DNA from 2 places in the Lysinibacillus sp. 1 U-2021 genome. Region 2 is predicted to be linked to the other one. Evidence: a T-box and tRNA genes for the amino acid it is inferred to sense, from the RefSeq annotation. Region 2 holds a T-box; the other holds one or more tRNA genes.
The links. A T-box is a leader RNA that pairs with one kind of tRNA and senses whether it is charged. The one in region 2 lies ahead of ileS (isoleucine--tRNA ligase), so its partner is inferred to be a tRNA-Ile.

Region 1: it encodes a tRNA-Ile, which carries the amino acid that the T-box ahead of ileS (isoleucine--tRNA ligase) is inferred to sense. The anticodon was not compared.

What each region holds. Positions count from the first base shown of each region.
Region 1 is NZ_CP123966.1:4,545,803-4,553,866, reverse strand. It holds gene QH639_RS24260 (CynX/NimT family MFS transporter) at 1-1,115, shown strand, start outside; gene QH639_RS24255 (hypothetical protein) at 1,183-1,713, opposite strand; gene QH639_RS24250 (nitric oxide synthase oxygenase) at 1,765-2,811, opposite strand; tRNA gene QH639_RS24245 (tRNA-Glu) at 3,381-3,452, opposite strand; tRNA gene QH639_RS24240 (tRNA-Asn) at 3,454-3,530, opposite strand; tRNA gene QH639_RS24235 (tRNA-Ile) at 3,538-3,611, opposite strand; tRNA gene QH639_RS24230 (tRNA-Gly) at 3,616-3,689, opposite strand; tRNA gene QH639_RS24225 (tRNA-Phe) at 3,695-3,770, opposite strand; tRNA gene QH639_RS24220 (tRNA-Ser) at 3,777-3,869, opposite strand; tRNA gene QH639_RS24215 (tRNA-Ala) at 3,883-3,958, opposite strand; tRNA gene QH639_RS24210 (tRNA-Pro) at 3,974-4,050, opposite strand; tRNA gene QH639_RS24205 (tRNA-Arg) at 4,066-4,142, opposite strand; tRNA gene QH639_RS24200 (tRNA-Lys) at 4,161-4,233, opposite strand; tRNA gene QH639_RS24195 (tRNA-Gln) at 4,247-4,321, opposite strand; tRNA gene QH639_RS24190 (tRNA-His) at 4,331-4,406, opposite strand; tRNA gene QH639_RS24185 (tRNA-Trp) at 4,455-4,528, opposite strand; tRNA gene QH639_RS24180 (tRNA-Tyr) at 4,533-4,616, opposite strand; tRNA gene QH639_RS24175 (tRNA-Thr) at 4,624-4,699, opposite strand; tRNA gene QH639_RS24170 (tRNA-Asp) at 4,708-4,783, opposite strand; tRNA gene QH639_RS24165 (tRNA-Val) at 4,788-4,863, opposite strand; rRNA gene rrf (5S ribosomal RNA) at 4,875-4,990, opposite strand; gene QH639_RS24155 (hypothetical protein) at 5,181-6,041, shown strand; gene QH639_RS24150 (AAA family ATPase) at 7,155-8,064, shown strand, end outside.
Region 2 is NZ_CP123966.1:1,688,645-1,712,373, forward strand. It holds gene QH639_RS08640 (DUF881 domain-containing protein) at 1-129, shown strand, start outside; gene QH639_RS08645 (DUF881 domain-containing protein) at 253-972, shown strand; gene QH639_RS08650 (small basic family protein) at 976-1,347, shown strand; gene ftsA (cell division protein FtsA) at 1,443-2,726, shown strand; gene ftsZ (cell division protein FtsZ) at 2,780-3,937, shown strand; gene QH639_RS08665 (sigma-E processing peptidase SpoIIGA) at 4,120-4,953, shown strand; gene sigE (RNA polymerase sporulation sigma factor SigE) at 4,967-5,674, shown strand; gene sigG (RNA polymerase sporulation sigma factor SigG) at 5,789-6,562, shown strand; gene QH639_RS08680 (PRC-barrel domain-containing protein) at 6,694-6,936, shown strand; gene QH639_RS08685 (YggS family pyridoxal phosphate-dependent enzyme) at 7,056-7,760, shown strand; gene QH639_RS08690 (cell division protein SepF) at 7,744-8,241, shown strand; gene QH639_RS08695 (YggT family protein) at 8,262-8,543, shown strand; gene QH639_RS08700 (YlmH family RNA-binding protein) at 8,713-9,501, shown strand; gene QH639_RS08705 (DivIVA domain-containing protein) at 9,597-10,121, shown strand; T-box leader at 10,218-10,441, shown strand; gene ileS (isoleucine--tRNA ligase) at 10,554-13,322, shown strand; gene QH639_RS08715 (helix-turn-helix transcriptional regulator) at 13,422-14,627, opposite strand; gene QH639_RS08720 (DUF485 domain-containing protein) at 14,830-15,165, shown strand; gene QH639_RS08725 (sodium/solute symporter) at 15,190-16,758, shown strand; gene lspA (signal peptidase II) at 16,912-17,391, shown strand; gene QH639_RS08735 (RluA family pseudouridine synthase) at 17,388-18,299, shown strand; gene pyrR (bifunctional pyr operon transcriptional regulator/uracil phosphoribosyltransferase PyrR) at 18,540-19,088, shown strand; gene QH639_RS08745 (uracil-xanthine permease family protein) at 19,103-20,413, shown strand; gene QH639_RS08750 (aspartate carbamoyltransferase catalytic subunit) at 20,608-21,486, shown strand; gene QH639_RS08755 (dihydroorotase) at 21,488-22,765, shown strand; gene carA (glutamine-hydrolyzing carbamoyl-phosphate synthase small subunit) at 22,765-23,729, shown strand, end outside.

The DNA of each region.
Region 1 (8,064 bases), 2.2 Mb from region 2:
CCTCTACATTACGAATGCCACTAACTGTTGTTGGCCCAATTATATCCTTTATCCGTGAAGATCTTGGAATATCTAATGTATTGGCAGGCTTTCTAACAACGATACCATTGCTGGCTTTTGCTGTTATATCTCCATTTGCACCAGTTGTAGCACGCAAACTAGGGCTTGAGCTAACATTATTTTTATCAACTTTTCTCTTGGCCTTAGGAATTGTCCTACGTTCACTTGGTACTACAGAATTACTTCTATTGGGTACTGTGTTAATTGGCGTAGCCATTTCTTTTGGAAATGTACTAATTCCAGGATTATTGAAATTGAAATTTCCCTATCATGTGGGTTTATTAATGGCCTTTTTCACCATGTCCATGAATTTTACTGCAGGCCTTGGTGCTGGTATTAGCTATCCGATAGCTAATTCATGGTTAGGCTGGCAAGGTGCACTTTCCATTGCACTCATACTCGTTCTCATTACAATCTTAATTTGGATACCTCAACTAAAGTCAAATAAACCGGAACCAGTTACTACATCTAAAAAGACCAGTACACCTTTATGGAAATCACCTGTTACTTGGGCTGTCACAGGGGCAATGGGTTTACAATCTTTATTATTCTACACAACAGCAGCTTGGATACCTGAGATCTATATTGCTCAAGGTTTAGCCCCTGATAAAGCTGGCTGGATGTTTTCAATCATGCAATTCTCACAAGTACCAATGGCCTTAGCAGTGCCTATTATTGCCGGTAAAATGACTTCTCAACGCCCACTTGTATTGATGTTTACATCCTTCTATTTAGTAGGCTTTGTTGGGGTTGTCATGGAATGGACAAGTCTTGGGGTACTGTGGATGGTTCTTCTAGGGTTAGCAGGTGGTTCTTCATTTGCCCTAGCAATGATGTTCTTCACTCTCCGTACTCGTACTGCATTTGAAGCAGCAGATTTATCAGGCTTTGCACAATCTTTGGGTTATTTATTTGCCGCAATTGGTCCTATTCTTTTTGGCTACTTGCATGATTTATTTGGCGGCTGGAATATTGCGGGATGGCTCTTTGTCGTTGTAGCAATGTTACTCTTCTTTTGCTCAATGAGAGCCTCTAAGGATGAATATGTGCATTAAAATTAAATAAAGCAGGTGGATTAGATTCCTCCATCTGCTCTATTTCTATATAGTGTTTACACATTACTTAATTGTCGGGTTGCTGGAGTAATGTTAGCAATTCAGCAAGGCATTCTGATGCTTCATTATTACGAGCTGTTATAGTAGAAAAAATAGGAACAGCCTCTTGTAAAAGCCTATAACTATAATAGTAATAGCCTACAAAAGCTTGCTCCTCATAGCCCTTTGGCGTTTCTTTCTCCCACTCCTGTTCATCATTATCCTCATTTTCTATCCACAAATAGTTGACGTCTAATAGCTCCTGCATATTTTTAACAGTATTGACTGGCTCGAGATAATCCTTGGTAATAGCATGTGCCACAGCTAAATATAACTGTACCTCTTGTAAGGAGACAACCTCTAATTTTTTACTAGTAAGCTTTTTTAGCAGGACAAGCAAAACCCATGGTGTCACCTGCCACAGTGTACCTTGATGTTCAATTAATTCAGCTAGTTGTGTGTATTGCTCCTGTTCTATCAGCTTAGGAATGGCTGTACCTCTACCATAAGGTGTCGTCAATTGTCTCCATGGGATATTGGGAATTTGCTGATTTAACATAGTAAGCGCCCTCTCTCATCAAAAGTATTGAAAGTAAACAATTCCTTTACACTAATAGCATGGTTTTTGATAAAAATAATTTGGTGTATGATAAATATTTACATAGGGTTTATGGAATATATGAGTTGTGGCAGGGGAAAGAGGTGGGATTAACCATGTCCAGTTGCCTGTCACTTCTCTTCCTGTTGATTTTTCTGCCTCCTCAAACAATTTAAACTGCTGAGCTGCTGTATGATGATCAACAATGCTCACACCTTCTTCTTTAAATGAATGAAGAACAGCAATATTAAGTTCTACTAAAGCACGATCACGCCAAAGAGACGCTTGCTTGGTTGTATCAAGATTAAAAATGTCTGCAATGGCAGGTAACATATTATAACGATCATGATCTGCTAAATTTCGTGCACCAATCTCTGTTCCCATATACCAGCCGTTAAATGGAGCTGCTTGAAAATCAATTCCAGCCATTTGAAAACGCATACTCGAAATAATGGGTACAGCATACCACTTCATTCCTAATTTCTCCACATCGATTGACTCTGGATGGCGGATTGAGACCTCTACTATATTTTCTTCAGGAATTACAAACATTTGAGGAGCACGATTATCCACCTGTATAACGAGTGGTAGTACATCAAAATCAGTTCCTTTACCTCTCCATCCTAACGACTCACACACTTTTGTAAATTTAATGGACTGTGAATCTCCAATAATGCCTGCATCTGTTTCATAGCCTGCATAACGAATTAGTTGATGATTCCAAATCCGTACTCTATCGGAAGCAAACACTGTTATAGTTGGACGGATTTTCCCATGATTTGTCGCATAATCAATATGTTCTAGTAATTTATGAAAAATAGCCTTTTCATCTAAAACATCACGTGCATCTACCACATGCAGTGACTGCCAAAACAGACGTCCAATACACTTATTGCTATTTCGCCATGCCACCCGTGCACCAAAAACTAGCTCCTCTGTTGTTGGGTGATATTCACCTGCATCCTTAACTGCCTGTAATCTATTCTTTAACCAAAGTTCTGATTCATTTTGTTCTGTCTGATATAGATTTAAAAATTGCTGTATCTCCTGTATATTCATATCGATTCCTCCACTTATCCTCATATTAGAGGAACAAAACAACAAGCACCATGAAAATAGTAATCGAAAAAACATACATATTTTATATATGAAATAGTTTGTTCAAATTTACTCTATAGACTCTTTTTCGTAAGAGAATGTAAGGGAGAAAGATTTTAATTATTATAAAAAGGCTACAGTAGTCATGTAGCCTTTTTCAGGGGATTGCAGAACAAAGAAATCAACAGAATTTTTATAAATGATGGAAAGACTAATCGCTCTGAGCTACTTACTTGCTGCTAGTACTTCGCTTTCGCATAGAGCAGAACCAGTTTCACTAATTCTCTGGGCAGGATTGCGCCTGTATCGCTATACTAGAGAAGTCAAGCGCCTTCACAAAAATGTTGACCATGAAGTGTACGTGGTAAGTAAAGCGGTTTATTGGAAGCCCATAGAAAGATGCTAGGGGAATGAAATTTAGTCCCTCACCTTGCCAATAGGTCTTTTTCTGCTATTGCATTATCTTTTATCGATTAACAAAAAGGAGAATAGAAAAAAGCATGTAACACACATCTGTGCTACATGCTTGATGACCCGTACGGGATTCGAACCCGTGTTACCGCCGTGAAAGGGCGGTGTCTTAACCACTTGACCAACGGGCCGTGGCTCCGAAGGCAGGACTCGAACCTGCGACAACCTGATTAACAGTCAGGTGCTACTACCAACTGAGCTACTTCGGAATAATGATGGGCCTAAATGGACTCGAACCATCGACCTCACGCTTATCAGGCGTGCGCTCTAACCAGCTGAGCTATAGGCCCATTTTGGAGCGGGTGATGAGAATCGAACTCACGACATCAGCTTGGAAGGCTGAGGTTTTACCATTAAACTACACCCGCAATAATGGTGGGTCAGGACGGAATCGAACCGCCGACACTTAGAGCTTCAATCTAATGCTCTACCAACTGAGCTACTGACCCGAAAAATGGAGGAGGTAGAGGGATTCGAACCCCCGCGCGGTGTTACCCGCCTGTCGGTTTTCAAGACCGATCCCTTCAGCCAGACTTGGGTATACCTCCAAAAATATTACAATGGTGGAGCCTAGCGGGATCGAACCGCTGACCTCCTGCGTGCAAGGCAGGCGCTCTCCCAGCTGAGCTAAGGCCCCATTTAACATGAAAGATGGTCGGAATGACAGGATTCGAACCTACGACCCCTTGGTCCCAAACCAAGTGCTCTACCAAGCTGAGCTACATTCCGTAAACATGATTTTATTGGCGCGCCCGACAGGAGTCGAACCCATAACCTTCTGATCCGTAGTCAGACGCTCTATCCAATTGAGCTACGGGCGCATGTTAATTAAAAAATGATGAGCCATGAAGGACTCGAACCTTCGACCCTCTGATTAAAAGTCAGATGCTCTACCAACTGAGCTAATGGCTCGTGAAATTAAAAATGGCTGGGGTACTAGGATTCGAACCTAGGCATGACGGAATCAAAATCCGTTGCCTTACCGCTTGGCTATACCCCAATTTTAAAATGGGGCGACTGATGGGAATCGAACCCACGAATGTCGGAACCACAATCCGATGCGTTAACCACTTCGCCACAATCGCCACTATATAGATTATATTAGCTGTATTATGAACGAGTACCTCAATACCTGGCAGGGGCAGTAGGAATCGAACCCACACCAAAGGTTTTGGAGACCTCTATTCTACCGTTGAACTATGCCCCTAAAATGGTGGAGGGGGACGGATTCGAACCGCCGAACCCTAAGGAGCGGATTTACAGTCCGCCGCGTTTAGCCACTTCGCTACCCCTCCAAGGGAATGGTGCCGGCGATAGGAGTCGAACCCACGACCTACTGATTACAAGTCAGTTGCTCTACCAACTGAGCTACACCGGCAATAATAATGGCGGTCCCGACCGGGATCGAACCGGCGATCTCCTGCGTGACAGGCAGGCATGTTAACCGCTACACCACGGGACCAAAATGGTGGAGGATGACGGGCTCGAACCGCCGACCCCCTGCTTGTAAGGCAGGTGCTCTCCCAGCTGAGCTAATCCTCCACAAAAAATAAGCGAAGCGACGTCCTACTCTCACAGGGGGAAGCCCCCAACTACCATCGGCGCTAAAGAGCTTAACTTCCGTGTTCGGTATGGGAACGGGTGTGACCTCTTTGCCATCATCACTTCACTTATTCAGCTGAAAGACTTGTTCTTTCAAAACTAGATAAACGATACATTGAATGCTTCAAACGTTTTTGGTTAAGTCCTCGATCGATTAGTATTCGTCAGCTCCATGTGTCACCACACTTCCACCTCGAACCTATCTACCTCATCGTCTTTGAGGGATCTTACTTACTTGCGTAATGGGAAATCTCATCTTGAGGGCGCTGAAAGACACAGCTGCGGCTGTTACCGCATGGGCGTCAACGTGGCGCATTCCGCAATTTAAAACGGTTGGTCTGCCGACAATGGGGGCTTACCGTGAATTACGCAAATTGCCTCGCGGCGTCAGCATTGCTGATGAGTTTGACGAGCGCGTCGAGGCTGCACGCGCCGCCGCAGACAGTGGTGATTTTGCGTTGTATATCAGCGCGCAGGGTGGGGCAAATGTTCCGCGCGATTGTCAGACTGTCAGAGTCGCCCGTAGCCCGTCGGATGACGTTAACGAGTACGAGGAAGAAGTCGAGAGAGTGGTCGGCATTTACGCACCGCATCTCGGCGCGCGTCATATTCATATCACCAGAACCACGGATTGGCGCATTGTGCCGAAAGTTCCGGTCGTTGAGCCTTTGACTTTAAAAAGCGGCATCGCCGCGCCTCGGAGTCCTGTCAATAACTGTGGAAAGCTCACCGGTGGTGATACTTCGTTACCGGCTCCCACACCTTCTGAACACGCCGCAGCAGTGCTTAATCTGGTTGATGACGGTGTTATCGAATGGAACGACACGGAGGTCGTGAGGGCGCTCAGGGGGGCATTAAAACACGACCTGAGAACACCAAATCGTCAGCAAAGAAACGGAAGCCCGTTAAAACCACATGAAATTGCACCATCGGCCAGACTGACCCGGTCGGAAAGAATGCAAATTACCCGTATCCGCGTTGACCTTGCTCAGAACGGTATCAGGCCGCAGCGATGGGAGCTTGAGGCGCTGGCGCGTGGCGCGACCGTAAATTATTACGGGAAATCTTTCAATTATCAGGTCGCTGATGAGTGGCCTGGATTTTTGTTACCCATTTGAGTAAAAATGCAGCGTGATTTTATATGCCTTTGAATGGATTATGCGAAGCGCCTCTAAGGCAGATGAGGAGCAATAGCATGCTGAAGTAGAAGGCTAAATTGTATTGAATCGCTAGCATGTAATTTAAGGCAGCTATTTGATTCGAGTCATAAAAGAGCATCTATTTCGGCTAATAAAACCATTGCGAGTGACCTTTTGTCGAAGCATAATTCATCTCGAGCGAAGTCTTGCTAGTCTTTCATCGGAATGATGACAGGCGCAAAAAAACCACCCTGGCAGGTGGTTTTTTTGTTTGAAGCATACTAAAGAATAATACTTACATGGATATTACTGACGTTTACTGACAAACCACTTGGACTACCATATGGATAGCCAAAGAGGGCCAGAACGAGAATGCAGTAATAGCACTTCTTCATATTTCCTCCTGTAAGCAGAGGGCAATTTCCGCCGATATATGCGCTTCTGAGGCGGAGTTACTATTTAGCGAAGTCTTGCCCTGAAATAATGCTCTGTTTAAACGCAAAGTGATCTGGCATATCACCGAACAGAGAGCCTGAACAACACAACATATAGTATGTCGTTGTTTCTGGTTGCATTTTATGTTGTGTAATACTGGTTTTGCATCAAGGATGTTTGAGCTTTTTTTGATATAGCTCAAAGTAAAAAGCAGGGACTACGGATGATAAGGTATTGAAAGCAATGTAAATTTTTTAAAGTTATTGGTGGCTAAAAAATGCACGGTTTCAATATGGCGGACTTAAATAAGCAATTAAAAAAGTCATAAATATCACTAAAATCATGGTGTTACGTTTTTTTTGTGGGAGCTGCGGTGACGCTTAAGTTGATTTGTCATTAAATAAGCCGTGCATGCAACAAGTGAATGTTTTTGCATGCGTCGGGGATGCCCGTTCCAGCTGCTCGCGGTCAGAGCTGGTGCGGATCCATAGTATCTATGCAACTGCATTAAAACCGCCACATGAAGCGGGCGGGCGAGGCGGGGAAAGCACCGCGCGTAAGATAAACAGAAGAGCGAAGGATTATGGTTGAGTATTTGTGTTTTTGTACATATGATAAAAAGGTGTTTACGCTTAAAAACACATCAAAGGAGATGATATGGAAAATATAAAGATTGATAAGTTTCTCACTATTCAAAAAGTTGATATTCCTCTTAAGAAAGTGAATATATTTATTGGGCCTCAGGCACAGGGGAAAAGTGTCATTGCAAAGCTAATAAAATATTTTAAAGATTATCCTATGGATATACTACGAGCTTCAACAGAGGGTAAAACTAAAAGAGATATATTGAAGGAGCAAAAGAATAAGTTTAGTAAAATTTTCCCTCAGCAGTATTGGGCTGATGATGAGTTTTTTATTGAGTATAGTAATAAGCACTATTGGGTGCGGATTACTAATCGAAAAAATAGCAAAGGGTCATTGAAAATAGACCTTTCTGAGAATTTAACGAAGACGATTGCTAAACTTCGTTTGATTGTACGAAAGGATTTAGATGAAAATATTGAGAATTCACTTGCAGAAAGCGTTACGAGAAGACGTAAACGCGGAATTGAACATGAATTGCGAGTATGTCTTTCTCTAGGATTGTTTTCAGAACCAGAAACAAAGCTTGAAAGTGTTTTTTATATCCCCGCAGGGCGCTCTTTTTTTGCTAATTTGCAAAAAAATGTGTTTTCATTTTTATCCAGTAGTATAGAAATTGACTACTTTTTGACAGAGTTTGGTTCTCTGTATGAACAAACAAAAAAATTATTTAACCAAGATTACATGATTAGGATGCTTAGGGGGGCTGTGCCTCAACATGTTAATAAACTTGTGGAGGAGTTGATTTGCGGAAAATATATAACAGAAAAGGGTGAGGATTTTATTCGTCATGCTGCTAAGAACACGAATCTTAACAACTCGAGCTCAGGGCAGCAAGAAGCGTTACCAATGGCTTTAATGTTATCCTCATGGCCGTATTTACAGTCTGTGACTAGTAAGAGTTTTATTATTGAGGAGCCGGAGG
Region 2 (23,729 bases):
TCAGATACATTAATAGCTTCTTTAAACTTAAACGGGGGCGTGGTGGATCAATTATTAAATGACAATATTGTGGTGTCACTTGAAGAAAATCAGAAGCTTACCATGCCAAAAGTAAAAATAGAAAGTTAGGACAAGTTCTATACTTTAAATTTCATGTTTAATTTAGCCTCCAGTTATATAGTCGATTGTAGAAAATTATACAATGCAAAGTCGTATTCTGAGGGGCATACGATACGTCTAGGAGGGGCTATTTTGAAAAGAAATATGTACACCCGAATAACGATCGTGCTATTTATTATCGGTTTGATGATAGCGGTACAATACAATACCATACAAAAACCAGCTGAGCGAGATACACGAGATATTTGGGCAATAAGAGAGGAATTAGCACAAGAAAAACAAAGACATTCCGCACTACTGGCAGAAATTCGCTCACTTCATGAAGTAGTGGATCGCTATGAGCAATCTGAAAAAGTAAATCAGCAAGCAGCCTTAAATGAAACATTAAATCGTTTAAAGCTGCAAGCAGGATTAACAGAAGTTATAGGGCCAGGTGTTGTACTTCGAGTTGAACCTGCACCTGAACTGATAGAAATGGGCTATGAAATTCAAGAGATTTCACCTGATTTGTTAACTCAATTATTGAATACCCTTTTTAAGAACAATGCTACTAATGTCTCAATTGATGGTAATCGTGTAGTACAAACAACAGCCATACGTGATATCAATGGTAAGACAACGGTAAACAGTATACCACTGTCTTCGCCTTCATTTGAGATATTTGTTGGGACAAGCGATTATAAAGCAGCGCAAAAAATGTATAATTCCTTGCTGGCCTCAACATTTATAGACTCATTTTATTTAGACAATTTTAATTTAGTAATTGAAGAACCAATTGAACAGTTACAACTTCCAGCATTTGATCAGCCGTTGACAAATGATTATTTAGCAGAGGTAAAAAAAGGAGATTAATATATGTGGCTACCATTTTTAGGTTTGATATTTGGACTTGCCCTTGGCTTGTTAACAAATATACAAATCCCCTCTATGTATGAAAATTATCTGTCAATAGCTGTTTTAGCAGCTTTAGATACATTATTTGGAGGTATTCGTGCTCAATTACAGCAAGTTTACGATGATAAAGTTTTTGTATCAGGATTCTTTTTTAATATAGTTCTAGCAGCAGGATTAGCTTTTATAGGAGTGAATTTGGGGATAGATTTGTATTTAGCAGCGATTTTCGCTTTCGGAGTACGTTTATTCCAAAATATAGCAATCATTAGGCGTATATTACTAACTCGGTTAGATGAGAAACGTCACAAGCGGAAAAAAACTTCCATAGAATGAGAGAAAAATTGACCAAAATACTCGATTTGCTTAGACATTATGCGAAGTTTACAATAGAATGAAAACAAGAGCATTTTTCAAGGAGGTGCAGCGAATTGAATCAGCAAGATTTATACATTTCCCTTGATATTGGGTCCTCCTCTGTCAAGGTATTAATAGGTGAAATGAGTGACGGGCAATTACATGTAATTGGCGTCGGAAATGTAAAGTCGAATGGAGTTCGAAAAGGTGCGATTGTTGATATTGACGCAACAGTACAATCTATTCGAAAAGCAATAGAACAGGCCGAACGAATGACTGGTTATCAAATCCATGAAGTCGTTTTAGGCGTTCCAGCTAACCAGACGATGTTACAGCTAGTTAAAGGTGTTGTCGCTGTAAATAGTGAAAATAGAGAAATTACAGATGATGATTTAGACAGAGTGGTAGAATCTGCACAAGTCATGTCAATACCTCCTGAACGTGAATTAGTTAACATCATTCCAAGACAGTTTATTGTGGACAACCTTGATGAAATTAAAGATCCTCGTGGTATGATTGGCATCCGTCTTGAAATGGATGCAACAATGATAACGACATCCAAAACGCTTTTACACAATGTTCTTCGCTGTGTTGAGCGAGCGGGTTTAAGTATACGAGAAATATATTTGCAGCCATTAGCATCAGGCTACTTTGCATTAACAGAAGATGAAAAAAACCAAGGAACTGCCTTCATTGACTTAGGTGGCGGATCTACAACAATTGCAGTTTTTGAAGAGGGATTATTAACGCATACGGGTGTCATACCAGTTGGTGGTGATCATATAACGAAAGATATTTCAATCGTTTTAAAAACACCAACAGAACAAGCAGAACAAATTAAACACCAGTTTGGACATGCCTTTTATGATGACGCATCAGATGATGAACTCTTTGAAGTGCCTGTCGTGGGTACAGATTCTACTGATCAGTACAGCCAACGCTATATATCGGAGATTATCGGTGCTAGATTAGAAGAATTACTAGAGTTAGTTATAGATGAATTAGCACGTTTAGGTGTTAGAGATTTACCAGGCGGTGTAGTTTTAACTGGTGGTGTTGCAAAGCTTGAGGGGATTGCCCAATTAGCACGTCAAATTCTACAAACGCGTGTTAGAATCTATACACCCGATTATATCGGTGTTAGAGAGCCTTCATTTGCGACGGCAGTTGGACTTATTCGTTACGCCTATTTAGAAGATGATTTTTACGGTAAAAGTACGAATACGCAGCCTGTTGAATATGCAGTTGTAGGGGCTCAACCAGCTATAAGCAAAAAGCAAGAGTATTCTGCACCTTCAGAACCAAAAGAAAGCGTAATTGGGAGAGCAAAAAAATTATTTGATAAGTTTTTTGATTAACTAGAATGCGTAATGAATGATACAGAGTCGAGTTACCGTGGGAGGAAAAAGAGATGTTAGAATTTGATACAAGTGTTGACGAACTTGCAGTAATAAAGGTCATAGGTGTTGGTGGCGGCGGTAACAACGCTGTCAATCGAATGATAGAACATGGTGTACAGGGTGTTGACTTTATCGCAGTTAACACGGATGCACAGGCATTAAATTTATCCAAAGCGGAAGTAAGGCTACAAATTGGGGCTAAATTAACGCGTGGATTAGGTGCAGGTGCAAATCCAGAAGTAGGAAAAAAAGCTGCTGAAGAGAGCAGAGAACAGTTAGAAGAGGTTTTAAGAGGCGCCGATATGGTATTCGTGACTGCTGGTATGGGCGGCGGAACGGGTACTGGAGCAGCTCCAGTGATTGCACAAATTGCACGTGAATTGGGAGCCCTAACAGTAGGTGTTGTCACTCGTCCATTTACTTTTGAAGGTCGTAAACGTCAAACACAAGCAATCGGTGGAATTGGCGGTATGAAAGAAGCAGTAGATACACTGATTGTGATACCAAACGACAAGCTACTACAAATAGTTGATAAATCAACACCGATGTTAGAAGCCTTTAGAGAAGCCGATAATGTATTACGTCAAGGTGTACAAGGTATTTCAGATTTAATTGCTACACCTGGTCTTATTAACTTAGACTTTGCAGACGTGAAAACGATTATGTCCAACAAAGGTTCAGCTTTAATGGGAATTGGTATTGCAACAGGGGAAAACCGAGCTTCTGAGGCTGCAAAGAAAGCTATTTCAAGTCCATTGCTTGAATCATCCATTGATGGCGCTAAAGGTGTTCTTATGAACATTACAGGTGGTTCAAATCTTAGCTTATTTGAAGTACAAGAAGCAGCAGATATCGTAGCTTCTGCATCAGATGAAGAGGTAAATATGATTTTCGGTTCTGTAATTAATGAAAATCTTAAAGATGAAATTATTGTTACAGTTATTGCGACAGGCTTCACCGAGGAAGCTTTACAGCAACAACGACCTACAGCAAAACCAACACTTAACATGAACAGACAATCTGCTCCACAGCAACAAGCACCTATTCGTGAACAACGACAAGAAATGCATGTTCAACATGAGCAGCCACGTCAAAATCAGCAAAATTATGCACAGGATGACATGCTTGAGGTTCCGGCATTTTTACGTAACCGCAAAAATCGTGGTTAATTAACTTCTAAAAAGCTCGTATTTTACATATGTAAAATACGAGCTTTTTATATTGACTGCCATGATGTTCGAATGTGTAAGGAAACCATGTTTTTTGTCAAAACATTTTTAGGAAATGATGCGATTGTTTGACAATATTTGTGGGAGTAACGTGCTAACTTTGTAAGTAGGAGGCGGCTGTTATGTATGGAGAATGGCTGGTGCTCATTAATACGCTTTTTAATCTAGCGATACTCACGTTTACGGCAAGAGTAACAGGAGTCCTTGTAAAAAATTCAAGATTATTAATGAGTTCTATTTGTAGTAGTTTTGTAGCTGTCATTGGCGGTCAAATGCTGTGGACGACAATTCTGAGTTTTATATTGTTAATTGGTATAGCGTTTCACTTTAAGATTCGAAGCTTTCAGAAGCAAGGACCGATTGTATTAACAGCAACGATCGTCATTGGCGGATTGTTAACAGCGCTACAACCTTTTTTAAAAAATCTTTCTGCCACCCATTTCATTATGATTTGCTTTTTGCTTGCAGTTTTAAATCTTATTGCATTTTATAAGCAATGGGGTTTTGTAAAGCTAGAACGCTTAAGTGGTCAATTTGTATTTGATACAACTTTAACAATCTTTGGGGCAAAAATACCACTTTCTGCCTTTGTAGATACAGGAAATCAAGCCATTGAGCCATTATCAGGAAAGCCGGTTCATTTTGTTTCCTATACTGCTTTGAGACCACATTTACCTTCAGCGTTCCGGGAATCATTAATGAAATGGCAAGAAACAGATCCGTACAATGTATCTATGTTTTCAGAAGATTATCAGCGTTATATACGATTTATTCATGTCAATACAGTACAGCAGCAAACCGTTGTCCTTGGTTTTCGCTTTGATGAGTGGCATATAAAGGGGGAGCCTTCGCAAGTGAAAATGAATGAATATATCGTATTAACCAAAAAAGCTAAAAATTTTCCACATAGCACAGCAGCAATTTTACATTTTTCAGCGCTTTCAAATAACTCATAGAGGGGGAGAACTATTGCTTCTTAGGCTACTTGCTAGCTTGAAAAAATTATGGAGTAAGTTTCGGAGTCGTGAAACGTACTATATAGGGGGAAATGATTCATTGCCAGTGCCATTAAGTCGAGAAGAAGAAGTTACAGTCATTGCATCCTTTATGAATGGTGATTTACGAGCTAGAGACACACTAATTGAACGTAATTTACGTCTTGTTGTTTATATTGCTAGACGTTTTGATAATACGGGAACGCCAATCGAAGACTTAATCAGTATTGGCTCCATTGGTTTAATAAAGGCAATTGAGACGTTCAATACGGATAAAAATATTAAGCTTGCAACATACGCATCACGCTGTATTGAAAATGAAATTTTAATGCATTTACGAAAAACAAGTCGTATGAAGGGGGAAGTATCCTTAGATGAACCATTAAATTCTGATGCAGATGGAAATGAATTATTACTGTCAGATATTTTAGGAACAGAAGAGCATATTATTTTAGATAATGTAGAGAAAAAAATTGAACGTCAGCATATGTTCCACGCTATTAATTTACTAGGTGCGCGTGAACGTTATATTATGGAATGTCGCTTTGGTCTCAATGGAAAAGTTGAAATGACACAAAAAGAAGTTGCAGATCATTTAGGCATATCGCAATCATATATTTCCCGTTTAGAAAAGAAAATTATTCAAGATTTACGTGAAAATTTAAATCAACCAATTTCTTAGAAAGGGAAATTTATCCTACCTAAAATTGGTCGCATCTTTTGTGCATATTCTTGTTTCTCTCGGACAAACTGATGTCACGGTTTAGTCAGAGAATAACATCCGGAGGAATCGAATATGCGAACAAAAGTAGATCTTTGCGGCTTAGATACATCGACTTTGCCAATTCTAAAGCACGAGGAAATGAAGGAACTCTTCATCCGATTGCAAGCTGGAGAAACAGAGATTAGAGAAGAGCTTGTGATGTGCAATTTAAGGTTAGTGCTTAGTATTGTCGGTAGATTTGCCTATAGAGGTGAACAGGCAGATGATTTATTTCAAGTTGGCTGTATTGGCCTCATGAAAGCCATTGATCATTTTGATTTAAAGCATAATGTACGATTTTCGACATATGCTGTACCAATGATTATTGGTGAAATTCGTCGCCATCTGCGTGATCATCATGCATTACGTGTATCTCGCTCTCTAAGAGATATAGCTTATAAGGCAATGCAGGCAAAAGAGCAATGGATAACCGATAATTTGCGAGAACCAACGATTGAAGAAATTGCCGAGATGATTGACATGAAAAAGGAAGACGTTTTATTTGCTTTAGATGCCATTCAAGATCCAGTTTCATTACAGGAACCCATTTATTCAGATGGCGGAGATGCCGTTTATATGATGGACCAATTACGTGATGATGATGTATCAGAGGATCAATGGGTTGCCTATGTGTCGGTAAAGGAAAGCTTGCAAAAGCTAGATGAACGTCAGCAAATGATCGTTGCCAAACGATTTTATTATGGAGAGACCCAAACTGAGATTGCCAAAGAACTTGGGATTTCTCAAGCACAAATATCACGTCTTGAAAAAAATGCAATTGAAACAATGCAAAAAGATTACAAATAAAAAAATGCGCATCGTATAATTCGGTGCGCATTTTATCTTCATTCAATGAACAAATGATACATAAATATAAAGTAACAGCAAAGTTTAATGGTAGTAGAAATGTTTATACGAAAGTAAACAATAGAGGAGGTATGTCATTGCGTTTTTCGATGTTACAACAAAAAGAAGTCATTGAAGCAGGAAATGGACGATTTATAGGCTTTGTAATAGATGCTGAAGTATCAAAAGAAACAGGCTATGTGACAGCATTTTTGATTGCAGAGCCTCGCAAATATCTTGGTTTTTTTAAAGGTGAAGAGTCTGTGAGAAAAGTGTATATGAAGGATGTGCTTGTTGTTGGTAAGGATGTCATTTTAGTCAAAGCCCTTTCCTAAGACATAGGCACATTAAAATTGTGAGAATTGTATGCTGACATAGGTCAGGCTATTCATTGATAAATCAAGCATTGCTTGTTACAATAAAAGAAACTATTGTTGTAAAGTTGGGAAAAACAGTGACAAAAATCTTAACAAATTTAAACAAACTAAATGATTTAATAACAGCAGCAGAAAAAAAAGGGAATCGTGAGGGCGAAAAAGTCCAAATAATTGCCGTGACGAAGGAAGTTTCTGTTGAAAGAACACAAGAAGCAATTGAAGCAGGGCTCACTCATTTAGGAGAAAACAGACCAGAGGGCTTACATCGTAAAATTACTGAGATACATGCTGATGTTCATTGGCATTACATTGGGTCGCTTCAAACACGTAAAGTAAAACAAGTGATTAACAGCATTGATTATTTACACTCCTTAGATCGTTTGAGTTTGGCAGAAGAAATTGAAAAAAGAGCCGAACAACCTGTTAAATGTTTTGTACAAGTAAATATTTCTGGTGAAGAATCAAAACATGGTTTAACTATCGAAGAAGTTTTGCCTTTTGTAGAAGCATTAAAAGGTTTTACGAAGATTCAAGTTGTAGGTTTAATGACTATGGCACCAAACACCGAAAACGAAGCAATTATTCGCTCTGTTTTCAAGCAATTAAAACAATGTCAACAGCAAATAGCCGAGCAAGGATTCGCACACGCACCTTGTACCGAGTTATCAATGGGCATGTCTAATGACTTTGAAATTGCGGTAGAGGAAGGGGCTACTTTTGTTCGAGTCGGAACGGCTCTTGTTGGAAATGAAAGAGGGGAACAGGATGAGCATGAAAAATAAGATTAAAAACTTCTTTTACCTTGAAGAAGAATTAGAAGAAGAAATCACGCAAGCTCCTATTCAGCAACAACAACCCATACAACAACAGCAACCGATTCATCCAATTAAGCCAAAAAAAACGATGAAAGAACGCAAAGCACCTATTCATGAAATCATGCCACAAAGCACAGCAACTCCTAATAACATTGTCAGTTTGCAGGCAGCTATGAGTTCTAAGGGAGCAAAAGTTGTTTTAATAGAACCGAGAGTTTATGCAGAAGCACAAGATATCGCAGAGCATTTAAAAAATAAACGTGCAACAATTGTCAATTTGCAACGTATCGAAAGAGAACAAGGTAAACGCATTATTGATTTTTTAAGTGGCACAGTCTATGCTCTTGCTGGAGATATTCAACGTATTGGTAAAGATATCTTCCTTTGTACGCCAGATAATGTAGAAGTGACTGGTGAAATTACAAACTTTATTTTAGACGATAATTAATAGCGAGGATTGTAGTTTATATGACTTTTTTTATTATACTTGGTTATGTATCATTAGCATTTAAGATTTACTCATTCATGCTAATTGCATATATCTTAATGTCTTGGGTGCCTGCCGCTCAAAATTCAGCAATTGGTCGCATGCTTGAAAAAGTTTGTGAGCCATATTTAGGTATTTTTAGGAAATTCATTCCGCCTCTTGGTATGATTGATATTTCGCCAATTGTGGCCATCTTTATGCTGAATTTTATAGAAAGAGGGCTTTATATAGTCATTCAGAAAATATATTTTATGTTCGCTTAGAAATAAATCCTCACGTTTTGGTGGGGATTTTTTATTTATTTTAATTATCCTCGCTACAAAGCGACTAATAAAAAATATTAAAACAATGACGTCCAAACGTTATGAATTGGGAATACTAAGTTTCCAACTAACAAAGCAAAAAGGAACTAGTGAAAGAGGAGACAACAAGATGGAACACTTAATCCAGCATTTTCGAAAAGATGAACAGCCCTTTATTGAACAGGTAATAAGCTGGCAGCGTGAGGTTGAAGATCGTTATGCGCCTAAGCTGACAGATTTTCTTGATCCAAGACAGCGTTTTATTGTGACATCGATTATCGGGCAAGATGATACGCTAAAAACTGCATGCACAGGTTTATTTGAAGAGGCGGAGAGGCAGCGTATGCTTATTTTTCCTACTTACTATGAAGTGATAGAGGAGGACTTTCAGTTAGTGGCATTTACGATTCAATATCCAGTGAAATTTGTCCAATTACGACATCCTGATGTTTTAGGTGCGTTGCTTTCATTAGGTTTAAACCGTGGCAAGTTTGGTGATATTCGGGTAAATGATCAGCAGGTGCAATTCGTTGTAGCCCAAGAGGTAGCAGAATATGTTCGGTTACATTTAACAGGTATTGGTAAAGTTAAGGTGCATATTGAGTCTTTAAAAGAAGCGGATTCCCTTATTGTAAATGAGGAAGAATGGTTGGAGGAATCTCATACAGTATCTTCCATGCGCTTAGATGTAATTATTGCGACTGTATTAAATGTATCACGCCAAAAAGCTCAAGCTTTAATAACTGGAAAAAAAGTTCGTGTAAATTGGACAGAAAGAGATACAGTTGCTTTTGAATTACAGGAGGGAGATATTTTATCGATACGTGGAAGTGGACGGATGAAAATTATTATGACTGAAGGCCGAACTAAAAAAGATAAAATCCGTCTTCAAGTCGGTCGATTGGCCCAAAAAAGCTGAAAGTGAAGTAAATTTCATTAATTTTTACTGCTAAGTTGTCGGAACAATTGTATAATAGAAATTACGAATGTACATGTAAAGGAGAGAAGGATTGTATGCCATTATCACCTATTGATATACATAATAAGGAGTTTACAAAAGCCTTCAGAGGTTATGCTGAAGATGAAGTAAATGAATTTTTAGATCAGATTATTAAAGACTATGAAATTCTGCTTCGTGAAAAAAAAGAGGTTGATAAGCAATTAGAGATGGCTTTAGAACAAGCGAGACATTTCAACTCCTTAGAAGAAACTTTGCAGAAGTCTATTGTCGTTGCACAAGAAGCGGCTGATGAAGTGAGAAGAAATTCTCAAAAAGAGGCAAAACTCATTGTAAAAGAAGCTGAAAAAAATGCTGATCGAATTGTCAATGAAGCTTTGACGAAGGCTCGTAAGGTGACGATTGAAATTGATGAGCTTAAAAAGCAATCTAAGGTATTTCGTAATCGTTTCAAGATGCTTGTAGAAGCACAGCTGGATTTACTTAATGCAGATGACTGGGATCATTTGCTGCAATATGATATCGATTTAACAGAAATTCAAGCATCTGTTGAAGAAGCACAGGATTCTGAGGATATTTAACTTTTCTTTTTAATTGCTGTAATTGACAAATGAAACTTGACGCGATTGTTTGAATTTCATATACTTTGTAATAGTAATTATTTTGAACAGATATGCATAAAAGCAGAGACGAAGACAGTATTTGTTAGGCGTTGTTAAGCGATTTGGGGACAGTGAGAGCCCAAACATACAACTAGCATTGAACATCACTTCTGAGCTAAATAACTGAAAAAAGTAGGTTATTTCGTGATGCACGACGTTAAACGTGCTTTTAAGAGGTAGTGCAATTTTTTGTACTACAATTAGGGTGGTACCGCGAGTAGAAGCTTCTCGTCCCTTAGTGGGATTGAGGGCTTTTTTTGTTTGTTTCCGAATCGTTTTAGATAAGTTTGCCAATAACTGTCTTATGAGAAAAATGTCTACCTGTTTGTGTAAAATAAAGGAGGAATTTTAATGGTTGAATACAAAGATACTTTATTAATGCCAAAAACAGATTTCCCAATGCGTGGAAATTTACCGGCAAATGAGCCAAAAATGCAAGAAAAATGGAATGGCATGGATATTAACAAATTACAGATGGAACGTACGGAAGGTCGACCAGAATTTGTTCTACATGATGGTCCTCCCTATGCAAATGGTGATATCCATATCGGCCATGCTCTAAATAAAGTATTGAAGGATATGATTACACGTCATCGCTCCATGACTGGCTACCATGTCAATTATATTCCAGGTTGGGATACACATGGTTTACCAATTGAGCAAGCATTGACTAACAAAGGTGTAAAACGCAAAGAGATGTCAGTAGCAGCATTCCGCCAACTTTGTGAAGAGTATGCTTATGAGCAAATTGACAATCAACGTGCCCAATTCCGCCGTCTAGGCATTCGAGGTGATTGGGAAAATCCATATATTACATTAAAGCCTGAGTTTGAAGCTCGTCAAATTGAAGTATTCGGTAAAATGGCAGAAAAAGGTTATATCTATAAAGGGTTAAAGCCGGTTTATTGGTCTCCTTCTTCTGAATCTGCTTTGGCGGAAGCTGAAATTGAATATAAGGACATCAAATCTCCATCCATTTATGTAAGCTTTGCAATTAAGGATGCGAAGGGTGTTGTTCCAGCAGATGCTAAATTTATCATTTGGACAACAACACCATGGACATTACCAGCAAACTTAGGGATTTCTTTGAATCCTGAATTTATCTATGTAGTAGTTGCAGTGGCTAATAAAAAATTCATCATTGCCAAAGAGTTATTAGAGTCAGTGGCAACTACGCTTGGATGGGTAGACTATGAGGTTGTCCAAGAGGTAAAAGGAGAGGCATTAGATCGTATTGTAGCACAACATCCATTCTACGATCGTGAATCGCTTATTATGGTAGGTGAACACGTAACTGCTGAAGCGGGTACAGGTTGTGTTCATACAGCCCCAGGGCATGGTGAAGACGATTATCATATTGGTAAACAGTATGGTTTAGGTATTCTTAGCCCTCTTGATAATAGTGGCTGTTATACAGATGAAGCACCTGGTTTTGAAGGCGTGTTTTATAATGATGCAAATAAACTCGTCACAGAAAAACTAAAAGAAGTAGGAGCGTTAGAAAAGCTTGATTTCTTTACGCACTCCTATCCACATGACTGGCGTACGAAAAAGCCTGTTATTTATCGTGCGACACCACAATGGTTTGCATCTGTTGAAGCATTCCGTGGGGAGTTATTAGAGGCTGTAAAAGCAACAGCATTTACACCAGCTTGGGGAGAAACTCGTCTTTATAATATGATTCGTGATCGTGGAGACTGGGTAATTTCACGTCAACGTGCGTGGGGTGTGCCGATTCCGATTTTCTATGCTGAAAATGGTGAACCTATTATTACACCTGAAACAATTAGTCATGTCTCAGCATTATTCCGTGAGAATGGATCAAATATTTGGTTCCAAAAAACAGCAAAAGAGTTATTACCAGAAGGCTTTACACATCCAGGTAGCCCGAACGGCGAATTTACAAAAGAAAATGATATTATGGATGTATGGTTTGATTCCGGTTCATCACACCAAGGTGTACTAGTAGAACGTGGTATGAAATATCCAGCTGATCTCTATTTAGAGGGTTCTGACCAACATCGTGGTTGGTTTAATTCCTCTCTTATTACATCTGTAGCTATTAACGGCTATGCACCATACAAAGGACTTTTAACACATGGTTTTGTACTTGATGGTGAAGGACGTAAAATGAGTAAATCTTTAGGGAATGTGATTATTCCGCAAAAAGTAATGGATCAGTATGGAGCAGACATACTTCGTTTATGGGTTGCTTCTGTTGATTATACAGCAGATGTGCGCATCTCTATGGATATGTTAAAGCAAGTATCTGAGGTGTATCGTAAAATTCGTAATACTTTCCGTTTCTTGCACGGCAATATTGCTGATTTCGATCCTACGAAAGATCGTGTAAGTTATGCTGAGCTTCGTGAAATGGATCAATATGTGTATATGCGCTTACAGGATGTCTTAAAAACTGTGCGTGCTGCCTATGATCGCTATGATTTTGCTGCTGTCTATCATGTAGTCAATAATTTCGTTGCTGTAGAGTTATCTTCATTCTATCTTGATATTGCCAAAGACGTAGTCTATATCGAGGGTCATGACAATAAGGATCGTCGTGCGATGCAAACAGTTATTTATGATACATTGATGACATTAGTAAAAATCATGACACCAATTATCCCACATACAACGGATGAAATGTGGTCTTATTTACATGTTCAAGGTATTGTAGAAGAAGTTTCTGTTCAATTAACAGATTTCCCAGAGGTAGATGTTCAAGCGAATTTTGACAGCCTACGTACAAAATGGGAAAAAATTATTGATGTACGCGATGATATTTTAAAAGCATTAGAGGAAGCACGTAATGCGAAAACAATTGGTAAATCACTTGAAGCAAAAGTCACTGTCTACGCGAAAGAAGATGTTGTCGCATTATTGAACGATGCCAACATTGACTTTGCACAACTTTCCATCGTTTCAGCTTTTGAGGTAGCTGCTATCGAGGAGGCACCTGCTGAAGCTTTAGCACTTGAGCATGTTTCCATTGTTGTTGAGAAGGCTACAGGTGAGAAATGTGAGCGTTGCTGGTCAATTTCTGAAACAGTTGGTTCAAATGAAGCACAACCTACAGTATGTGCTCGCTGTGCAGAAGTTGTAGAAAAGTATTACGTTTAATCTATAAATAACAAGAATCTGCATTTAAATGTAGAGGATGTGCAAGTCTCCTTGTTGGAGGCTTGCTTTTTTCATGGAAGTTTTGCAGATTCTTTTCCATTATTTAAATAAAATTTCTGTCGTATTGCGATAGTCTGTTGGAGAGATCCCTACATATTTTTTAAAAGTTAAGCTATAGTAATTTGGTGTATTGAAGCCACAGGTGGAGGAGATTTTTTCTATGGTGTAGTCGTACTTGCGTAAAAAAGGTAAGGTTTTGATAATGCGTGTATAAGCAACATAGTCAACAAAATTGCGACCTGTTTCTTTTTTAAATAGTCTACTAAAATGAGTTGGGCTAAAGTTAATATATTTTGCAACATCACGAATGGTCAGTTGTTCGTCGTAATGTTCTTCAATATACTGAATAGCTTTTTGCAGCTGCTCATGCTTTGTTAAATCTTCGTAATATCGGATGTGTATATTATGGATAGGTGGTTTTCTACGTGCTTTTCTAGCCTGGCTATAGGATTCCTTCACTTGCATAGCATCCTGAAATACACCTCCAACTCCCATAAAAAGATGAATAGAACAATCCCTTTTTAGGGTCTCGATAACCTCTAATAAACAGGCTTCACCCTCAGTCCAATGTTTGAAAGAGTTATAAGCAGTAGGAATTCGCATGAGAAGTAATAAATAGCGTTCAAAATGTAAAAAGGATAATGAGGCCTTCTCCGCAAAGTGCTGACGAAAAACAGTTGTAATACTACTACTTGCATCGTGTGGGACAGCTCTCTTATTATCCCCATCAATATAGCCTTGAATTAAAAATACAATATTAGGAATACAGCTTGTCGATAAAAATGAAGCAGATTGTATTATTTCTTGTTCATTGTCAATTTCTCCACGGATCAGGCGTTTTAAAAATGCTTCCCTAAATGGAGAGGTATGTTGTTGGGACACTTGTTGTGATAGCTCAAGTATTGTAAGCGTACTCGCCTTTTTTTCCTGATAGGACGTATACAGTTTTTTTACGATTCGTAAAAATTTTGATTTTTGTAATGGTTTTATGAGAAGTGCAGGTAAAGCTAATTCAATTGCTATACCAGTCGAGTAGGTAAGGTGTTCTGTAACAAACGGGACAATAATACTATTAGGATAGTTTCTTTTTAATCGATTAATTTTTACCCAGTCAAATAACCGATTGACTTCATAGACAATAATGACCTCATCTTCTGGCTTTGGCACTTTACATTCCTCTAAAGCGTTTGGTAAAACCTCTTTTAACCATTCACTCATCTGCAGCTTGTCAAATGAGCTTTCCATATACCATACCACCTTTAAAATGCTACCAGCCCCCTACGAATAAAAAGATAAAAATATTTTAACTTAAAATAGCAATTTTTTGTACTAATACAGCAATATTTTATATCTATATTGAAGTTGAAATAGAATAGAATAATTGTAGTGAATAATAATTTGAAATTTCAGTTAATTATTTACTTATCAGAAAAGGGGGAGTTGGCTTATGGCGGAAGTAGGCAGTCATGATTATGACTATGTAGAAGCAGGAACAATTGATGTGAAAGATCTACCACCTTTAGATGCAACAACAAACAAAATTATGAAAGATGAATTTACAACAGGTTTAGGTTTATCGATATTTTACTTTATTTTGATTTTTAGTATCCCTGTTATGAATTGGTTTGCGCCAGCATTTGCGTTTAAGAAAATCTGGGGTGGTATGACAGTCACATGGTTTGTGACAACGATTGTAATGATGGCTATGGCATTTATTATTGCATATGTTCATACAGCCATGTACGAGAAACGTCTAAAAAAATACGATATAGCAAATAAGTAGTTGGAACAAAGGGGGAAATGTTGAATGATGGAAGCTCTATTAGAACCAAAGATGTTAATGACCATTGCTTTAATGGGGACAATTGTATACATTACGTATTTAACAAAAAGAAATGCAACAGCATCGGATTTCTTTGTAGGTGGCCGAAGCTTCGGATGGTTTACAAATGGTTCTGCCATTGGTGGGGATTACTTAAGTGCAGCAACATTTCTGGGCATCGCAGGGTTAACATTTCAACTTGGATATGATGGTGCTTATTATGCTTTTTGCTTTTCCATTGGGTTAACATTATTAGCGATTTTTGTGGCAGGTCCTTTAAGACGCTTCGGTGCATTTACCGTTGCAGATTTTTTAGGCTATCGTTTTCATAGTAGACGAGCACGGCTTGTAGCGGTAGCGGTGGTTTTAGCAATTTCTGGCTTTTATGCAGCTCCACAATTATTAGGTGCCGCACAAATTTTAAGTATGTTTTTTGGTACTTCTTATGAATTCGGCATTATATTTACTTGTGTTGTTATGATTTTTTATGTAGGTATTGGTGGTATGAAAGGAACAACCATCAACCAAGCATTAGAGTTGTGGATTCGTCTAGGTGCGTTTATCGTGATGTTAATTGCAGCAGTTTATGGCGGTTTACATTATGATAAAATTTTAGCAGCCATCCATTCATTTAGTGGTCCGATCACTGGCACTTCACCGTATGCCCTAGATGGCAATGATATCAATTTTGATGGTGCTGCTTGGACAGGCACAGGCTTCTATTTCCCAACGTTCTGGCAAACAATTAGTATGACGATTGGGTTAGCACTAGGAACAATTGGACTTCCACATATATTATTGCGTTTTTATACAAATCCAAGTGCTAAAGCAGCTCGTAAATCTGCACTCATGGCCATTGGGATTGCAAGCGCGTTCTTCTTGTTAGCTGTTTATTTAGGTGTTGTAGGTCGATCTATTTTCATTTCTGGGACAGCTAGTGAGGAAGTTATGCGTGATTTAGTGCTGGGTGGGAATAATATGGTCATTCCTACTACAGCCCTTGCACTAGGTGGCAAATGGCTACTTGGATTAGTTATAGCAGGAGCATTTGCAGCTATTTTCTCCAATCTTTCAGGATTGTTTATTACAAGCTCGGGTGCACTAGCTCATGATTTATATGCCAATATCATGAAAAAGGATATTACACAAAAACAACGAGTTATTGCTGGGAAAGTGGCTATTGTAATATTAGGTATTTTATATGGAGCATTGGGCTTACTTGTAAAGGATGCATCCATTGGCCATTTAGTGGCGCTCGCCTTTACTGTCGCTGCAAGTACATTTACCCCAATATTTATTTTAGGTATTTGGTGGAGAGGCATGACAGAGAAAGGAGCCATTGCAGGATTATTAATAGGACTTGGCGTGTCTATGTGGATGATCTTTTTACCAGGAACGTTACCAAGCTTCTTGCAGTTTAAAATTCCGGGTATTGTGACAGTGCCTGTGGGCTTCTTATCTGTTATTATCGTGTCTTTAATAGATCGCAAAGTTCCTGCTGATGTTAATGACTTCATGAAGCGAGTACATTCAAAAGAATCTGAAACTGTCTAACCAATAAGTTATGGCTATTTCTATTGCTTAAACGTAATAGGGGTAGCCTTTTTATATTTCTTGAAGAGATTTAGATTAGATAGGATATTAGTTATTGTGAATGGAACTGTTATGGTAGAATAGGTAAGATGTTGAGTGAACGGAGGAATGTCTGTGTATAAATATTATGGATTAGCTGCTTTTGTCGTTTTACTGGATCAATGGACAAAATGGCTGATTGTGAAAAATATGGAATATGCTGAACGCATTGCTGTATGGGACCCTTGGTTTGGTATTTTGTCTCATCGAAATAGAGGGGCAGCATGGGGGATGCTAGAGGGGCAAATGTGGTTGTTTAGTATTGTCACAGTTGCTGTTATCTGTGCGATTGTCTATTTTTATCATAAAGAAGCAAAGGGAAAGCCTGTTTTTCAAGTCGGCTTAATGCTTTTGCTTGGTGGTGCAGTAGGAAACTTTATTGACCGTCTATTTAGAGGAGAAGTGGTCGATTTTGTAGATGTTTTAATTCCGATTATTAATTATGATTTCCCTATTTTTAATGTGGCAGATGCTGCATTAACAATAGCGGTTGTCGTGCTGATGATTGGCTTAATTATGGAAGATAAAAAAGAGAAGAAACAGGTGAAACAATGACGCAAGTAACATATACAATCGAAGAACAGCAGCAAGGAGAGCGCATTGATAAAGCACTTTCCAGCTTACAATCTGAGTGGTCACGCACGCAAATTGGGAACTGGATTAGTGAGGGAGTCATTAAAGTAAACGGTGATGTGGTAAAGGCAAAATATAAGGTTAAAGCTGGTGACATCATCGCTATTGATGTACCAGAAGTGGAAGAATTGGATGTTGTCGCAGAAAATTTAGATTTAGATATTGTTTATGAGGATGCAGATGTTCTTGTTGTGAATAAACCAAAGGGTATGGTGGTACATCCAGCACCGGGCCATATGGGAGGTACACTGGTAAATGGCTTAATGTATCATTGTAAAGACTTATCAGGGATTAATGGTGTACTACGACCAGGGATTGTCCATCGTATCGACAAAGATACATCGGGCTTATTGATGGTTGCTAAAAACGATACGGCTCATGAATCATTAGTCAATCAATTAGTGAATAAAACAGTTACTCGTAAATATATTGCTCTTGTCCACGGGCATATTGCGCATGATAAGGGGACAATTGATGCACCAATTGGTCGTGACCAAAAAGATCGCCAAAAACAAGCAGTTGTCGATAATGGTAAACATGCTGTCACACACTTCCAAGTTGTTGAACGTTTTGGTGACTATACGCTTGTGGAATGTCGTTTAGAAACAGGACGTACACACCAAATTCGTGTGCATATGAATTATATTGGCTTCCCACTTGTTGGAGATCCAAAATATGGTCCGAAAAAGACAATCGACTTTGGGGGACAAGTTTTACATGCAGCGACTTTAGGTTTCGATCATCCTTCATCTGGAGAATATTTGGAGTTTGAAACACCACTTCCAGCTGATTATGAACAATTATTAAATGATTTACGAAATAGGCATTGACGTATACGAAAAGAAAGTCTATACTAACGACAGTGAATGAACAACATAACTAAATATTCACCTTTAATGGCAGTCCAGAGAGGCTGAGAAGGGACATGTGATAGTGTTGTGGAAATTTGTGCTGCAAATTTTTCCAACATGCTTTTTCGACACGTATACAACCCTCTCAGGCTATTCGCCTCGAGAGGTTTTTTTATGGACACATGGCCGATAATAGATTGGAGAGAGGAGGATACGAATATGGCACAAAATGAATTATTAGATGGCCCATCAATGACACGAGCATTAACACGTATTGCCCATGAAATAATTGAACGTAATAAAGGAATCGATGAATGTATTTTAGTTGGCATTAAAACAAGAGGTGCCTTTCTAGCCAGACGTTTGGCGCAGCGAATTGAAAAAATTGAAGGTAAACCGATTCGTACAGGGGAACTTGATATTACACTTTACCGAGATGATTTAACAACGAAACATGAAAACGAACAAGCACATGTAGAACAAGTTGATATCGAGTATCAAGTGAAAAATCAAAAAATCATCTTAGTGGATGATGTACTTTATACAGGTCGAACAGTACGTGCAGCTCTAGATGCTGTAATGGATTTAGGAAGACCGGCACAAATTCAACTAGCTGTTCTAGTAGATAGAGGACATCGAGAGCTACCAATTAGAGCAGACTATGTGGGAAAAAACGTTCCAACTTCTGGCTCTGAGCGCATTGTTGTCAATTTACAAGAGGTAGACGGAGAAGATTGCGTCATTATTTATAAAGAAGACGAACAATAAAGTGAGGAAACAGTATGTCAAATGCAGTTTTAGATATTAAGGATAAACCGACCCCGCTCCAGCTAGTGACATTAAGTTTCCAGCATATGTTTGCGATGTTTGGTTCAACGATTTTAGTACCGCAGTTAGTAGGTCTTAGTCCAGCGATTGCCCTTTTAACAAGCGGAATTGCTACATTATTCTTCCTATTAATTACAAAATTTCAGGTACCAGCTTATTTAGGATCATCCTTCGCCTTTATTGCACCAATCCTACTTGCTGCAGGTGGTTTAAATGAAGACGGTTCAAGTGTAAACCCAGGCAATGCCATGATCGGTGCTATGGCAGTCGGCATTACGTACGGGATTGTATCCTTAATCATTTGGAAAAGTGGTTATAAGTGGATTATGAAAATTTTGCCACCGATTGTGGTAGGCCCAGTAATTATGGTAATTGGGCTTGGACTTTCAGGTACGGCTGTGAATATGGCAATGAACGTCAATGGAGAGTATAGCTTTTTACACTTCTCAGCTGCTTTAGTGACGGTCTTTACAGCTATCATCTTTACGATTTTCTTTAAAGGAATTTTAAGCACTATGCCAATTTTGATGGGCCTAATTGTAGGGTACATTTACTCCATGATGATCGACATAGTAGACTATACACCGATTGCCAAAGCAAAATTCTTCGCAATGCCTGATTTCTTAATACCAGGTGTGCATTATGAGTTTGAAATAACAACAAAAATTCTACTTATCATGGTACCAATCGTAATTGTAACAATTTCGGAACATATAGGACATCAACTGGTATTAGGAAAAGTAGTAGATCGGGATTATATTAAAGAGCCAGGACTACACCGTTCGCTACTAGGTGACGGGCTTGGCACATTTGTGAGTGCTTTAATCGGAGGTCCTCCGAAAACAACGTATGGTGAAAATATTGGTGTACTAGCCATTACTCGAGTATACAGTATCTACGTTATTGCAGGTGCAGCAGTGGTTGCTATCTTACTATCATTCTTCGGGAAAGCAATGGCAGTAATTGCAACGATTCCAACCGCAGTACTTGGTGGAGTTTCCATCTTACTCTTTGGAATTATCGCAGCAAGTGGCTTACGTATGCTGGTAGATAATCATATTGATTTTGGTAACAGTCGTAACCTAGTAATTGCTTCAGTGATTTTAGTCATTGGTATTGGCGGTGCCAAGTTTGTTATCTCAGAATCATTGAGTGTAGAAGGAATGGCACTAGCAGCGATTATTGGTGTGCTATTAAATGCGATTCTACCAGGTAAAAAAGAAGCTGATATACCCGTACAATACAATCAAAATAAAGATTCATAGTAGTACCTTTTAATGAATTGTCCAGAGAGGCAAAAAAAGGGAAGTTGTGGACAGGCTGAAGTGGGATGTATGTCTTGCTGTAGTTTGTCACGCCTCCTCATGCCTCGTTGATGACATCAACGGGGCTTTTACTTTATATACAGAGAACGTCATACATAGGCGTTCACGATTCACAACCTAATGGAGGTCACATGATGAAGAACTTATTATCGATGGAACATTTAACAACAGAAGAGATTAACCAAATCCTAGATCTTGCGCAAGCATTTGAAAATGGTGAAACATCATCGTTATCTCGCACACACAAAGTGGCCAATCTATTCTTTGAACCAAGTACTCGTACAAAAACAAGCTTTGAAATGGCAGAATACAAAATTGGCTGTCATGTTATCCCTTTTGATGCAGGGTTTTCGAGTGTTACGAAAGGGGAAACGATGTACGATACGGTCAAAACATTGGAAATGATTGGTTTAGATGCTGTCATCATTCGAGCGTCAGAAGATGAGTATTACAATGAGCTGCTGGATGGTATTAATGTAGCGATTATTAATGCAGGAGATGGTGCTGGGCAACACCCTTCACAATCCTTATTGGATCTTTATACCATCAAAAAGGAGTTTGGCTATTTCGAAGGGTTGAATGTCACAATTGCAGGAGATATCTCTCATAGTCGAGTAGCGAAATCAAATGCAACAGCATTACAAAATTTAGGGGCAAATGTTCATTTCCTTTGCCCAGAAGAATGGTCTGGCGGTTTTGAAGCGCACCATTCATGGGATAATCTGATCGAAATAAGTGATGTCATTATGTTACTACGTGTGCAACATGAACGTCATAAAGTAAATAAAAGCTTCTCAAAGGAAGGTTACCATCAAGAGTTTGGTTTAACAATTGAACGAGAAAAGCAAATGAAAGAATCAGCCATTATTATGCATCCAGCACCCGTCAATCGTGATGTCGAAATTGCTTCTGAGTTAGTCGAGTGTGATCGCTCTCGAATTTTTGAACAGGTGCGGAACGGTGTTTACACACGGATGGCTATTATGGAAACCATTTTAAAGGGGAGAGAATAACATGACAAAGGTACTTCAAAATGTACAAATGCTAGATGAACAAGGTGAATTAAAGACAGTCAATATTGCAATGGCAGACGGAAAGATTACGGCTATTGGTCAAGATGTGACTGTAGCAGGTGCAGAACTGATTGAAGGACATGGTTTAATCGTAGCACCAGGCTTTATCGATGTTCATACACATTTACGAGAGCCAGGATTTGAGCATAAGGAAACCATTGCAACAGGTTCGGCATCAGCAGCAAAAGGTGGCTTTACGACAATTTGCGCAATGCCTAATACAAAGCCAGTACCTGATTCGGTTGAAAACATGCAACTCATCAATGGGCTCATTCAGGACAGTGCGGTTATTCGAGTACTCCCATACGGTTCCCTAACAAAGGATATATCGGGTGAGGTTCGAACAAATATTGAAGAATTAAAAGCACATGGAGCAGTGGCATTCTCAGATGATGGTGTTGGTATCCAGCTAGCCTCAACGATGTATGAGCAAATGAAAGATGCGGCCCAGCACGATATGGTCGTTGTAGCGCATTGTGAGGACAACTCATTAATCTATGATGGCGTGATGCATGAAGGAAAGCGTAATAAAGAGCTAGGCCTCCCAGGAATACCTTCCATCTGTGAATCCGTACAAATTGCACGAGATGTACTACTTGCAGAAGCAGCAGGCGCTCGTTACCATGTTTGTCATGTATCGACGAAGGAATCAGTGCGTGCGGTAAGAGATGCAAAGGCTGCGGGAATCCGTGTTACAGCAGAAGTTTGTCCACATCATTTATTGCTAGAAGAGATGGATATTCCATCTGATGATGCTAATTGGAAAATGAACCCACCATTACGCGCAGCTGATGATAAAGATTCTCTACATGCAGCACTACTTGATGGTACAATCGACTGCATTGCAACAGATCATGCGCCACACACAGTAGAAGAAAAATGCTGCGGTATGGTTGGCGCACCATTTGGTATTGTAGGTTTCGAAACTGCTTTCCCACTACTTTATACACAGTTTGTAGAAACAGGAAAGTGGACGTTAAAACAATTAATTGATTGGATGACAGTGAAAGCAGCTGAGATTTTTGATCTGCCATATGGCACATTAGAAGTAGGTGCTTCAGCTGATATGATTTTAATTGATATTCAAAAAGAACAAACGATTGATGCAGAAGGCTTTGTATCAAAAGGTCGTAATACACCATTCAACGGCTGGGTGGCAAAGGGTTGGCCAGTACTAACGATTTTTGAAGGCAATATCGTATATCAGGAGGCAGAGTAATGAAAAAACGTTTACTAGTTTTAGAAGATGGCACAGTATTTACAGGTACAGCATTTGGTAGCGAGCGCGCTTCACAAGGTGAGGTTGTATTCACAACAGGGATGACGGGTTATCAGGAAACGATTTCAGATCCTTCATTCTATGGACAAATTGTCACTTTAACTTATCCTTTAGTTGGTAACTACGGCATTAACCGTGATGACTTTGAATCGATTACGCCAGCAATTCGTGGATTTGTTGTACGTGAATTAGCTAAAAATCCTTCGAATTTCCGCTGTGATTTAACTTTAGATGACTATTTGACATCAAAGGATATCCCAGGAATTGAAGGGATTGATACACGAAAATTAACACGTATTATTCGTAGTAAAGGTTCCGTAAAAGCGATTTTGACAGCTGCTGATGAAGAAGTAAATGTGGATGAAATTGTGGCACAATTACAAGCAACGCCAGCCATTACGCACCATGTTCGTGAAGTATCACCAAAAGCAGCCTATCCATCTCCAGGACGTGGTAAACGAGTTGTTCTAATTGATTATGGAATGAAGCATGGAATTTTACGTGAGTTAAACAAACGTGATTGTGATGTGCTAGTCGTACCGTATAATACGTCAGCTGAGGAAATTTTAGCTTGGCATCCAGATGGCATCATGTTGTCGAATGGACCAGGAAATCCTGAAGATGTTCAAGAAGGCATTGAAACAGTACGTAACTTAATTGGAAAAGTGCCAATGTTCGGTATTTGTTTAGGCCATCAAATCTTTTCTTTAGCAAGTGGTGCGAAAGCCTTTAAATTACCATTTGGACACCGTGGTGGTAACCATCCAGTAAAAGATTTACGCACAGGTCGTACAGATTTAACATCTCAGAACCATGGCTATGCCATCGATATCGAATCATTAAAAGATACCGATTTAGAATTAACACATATCGCGTTAAATGATGGAACATGTGAAGGTGTACG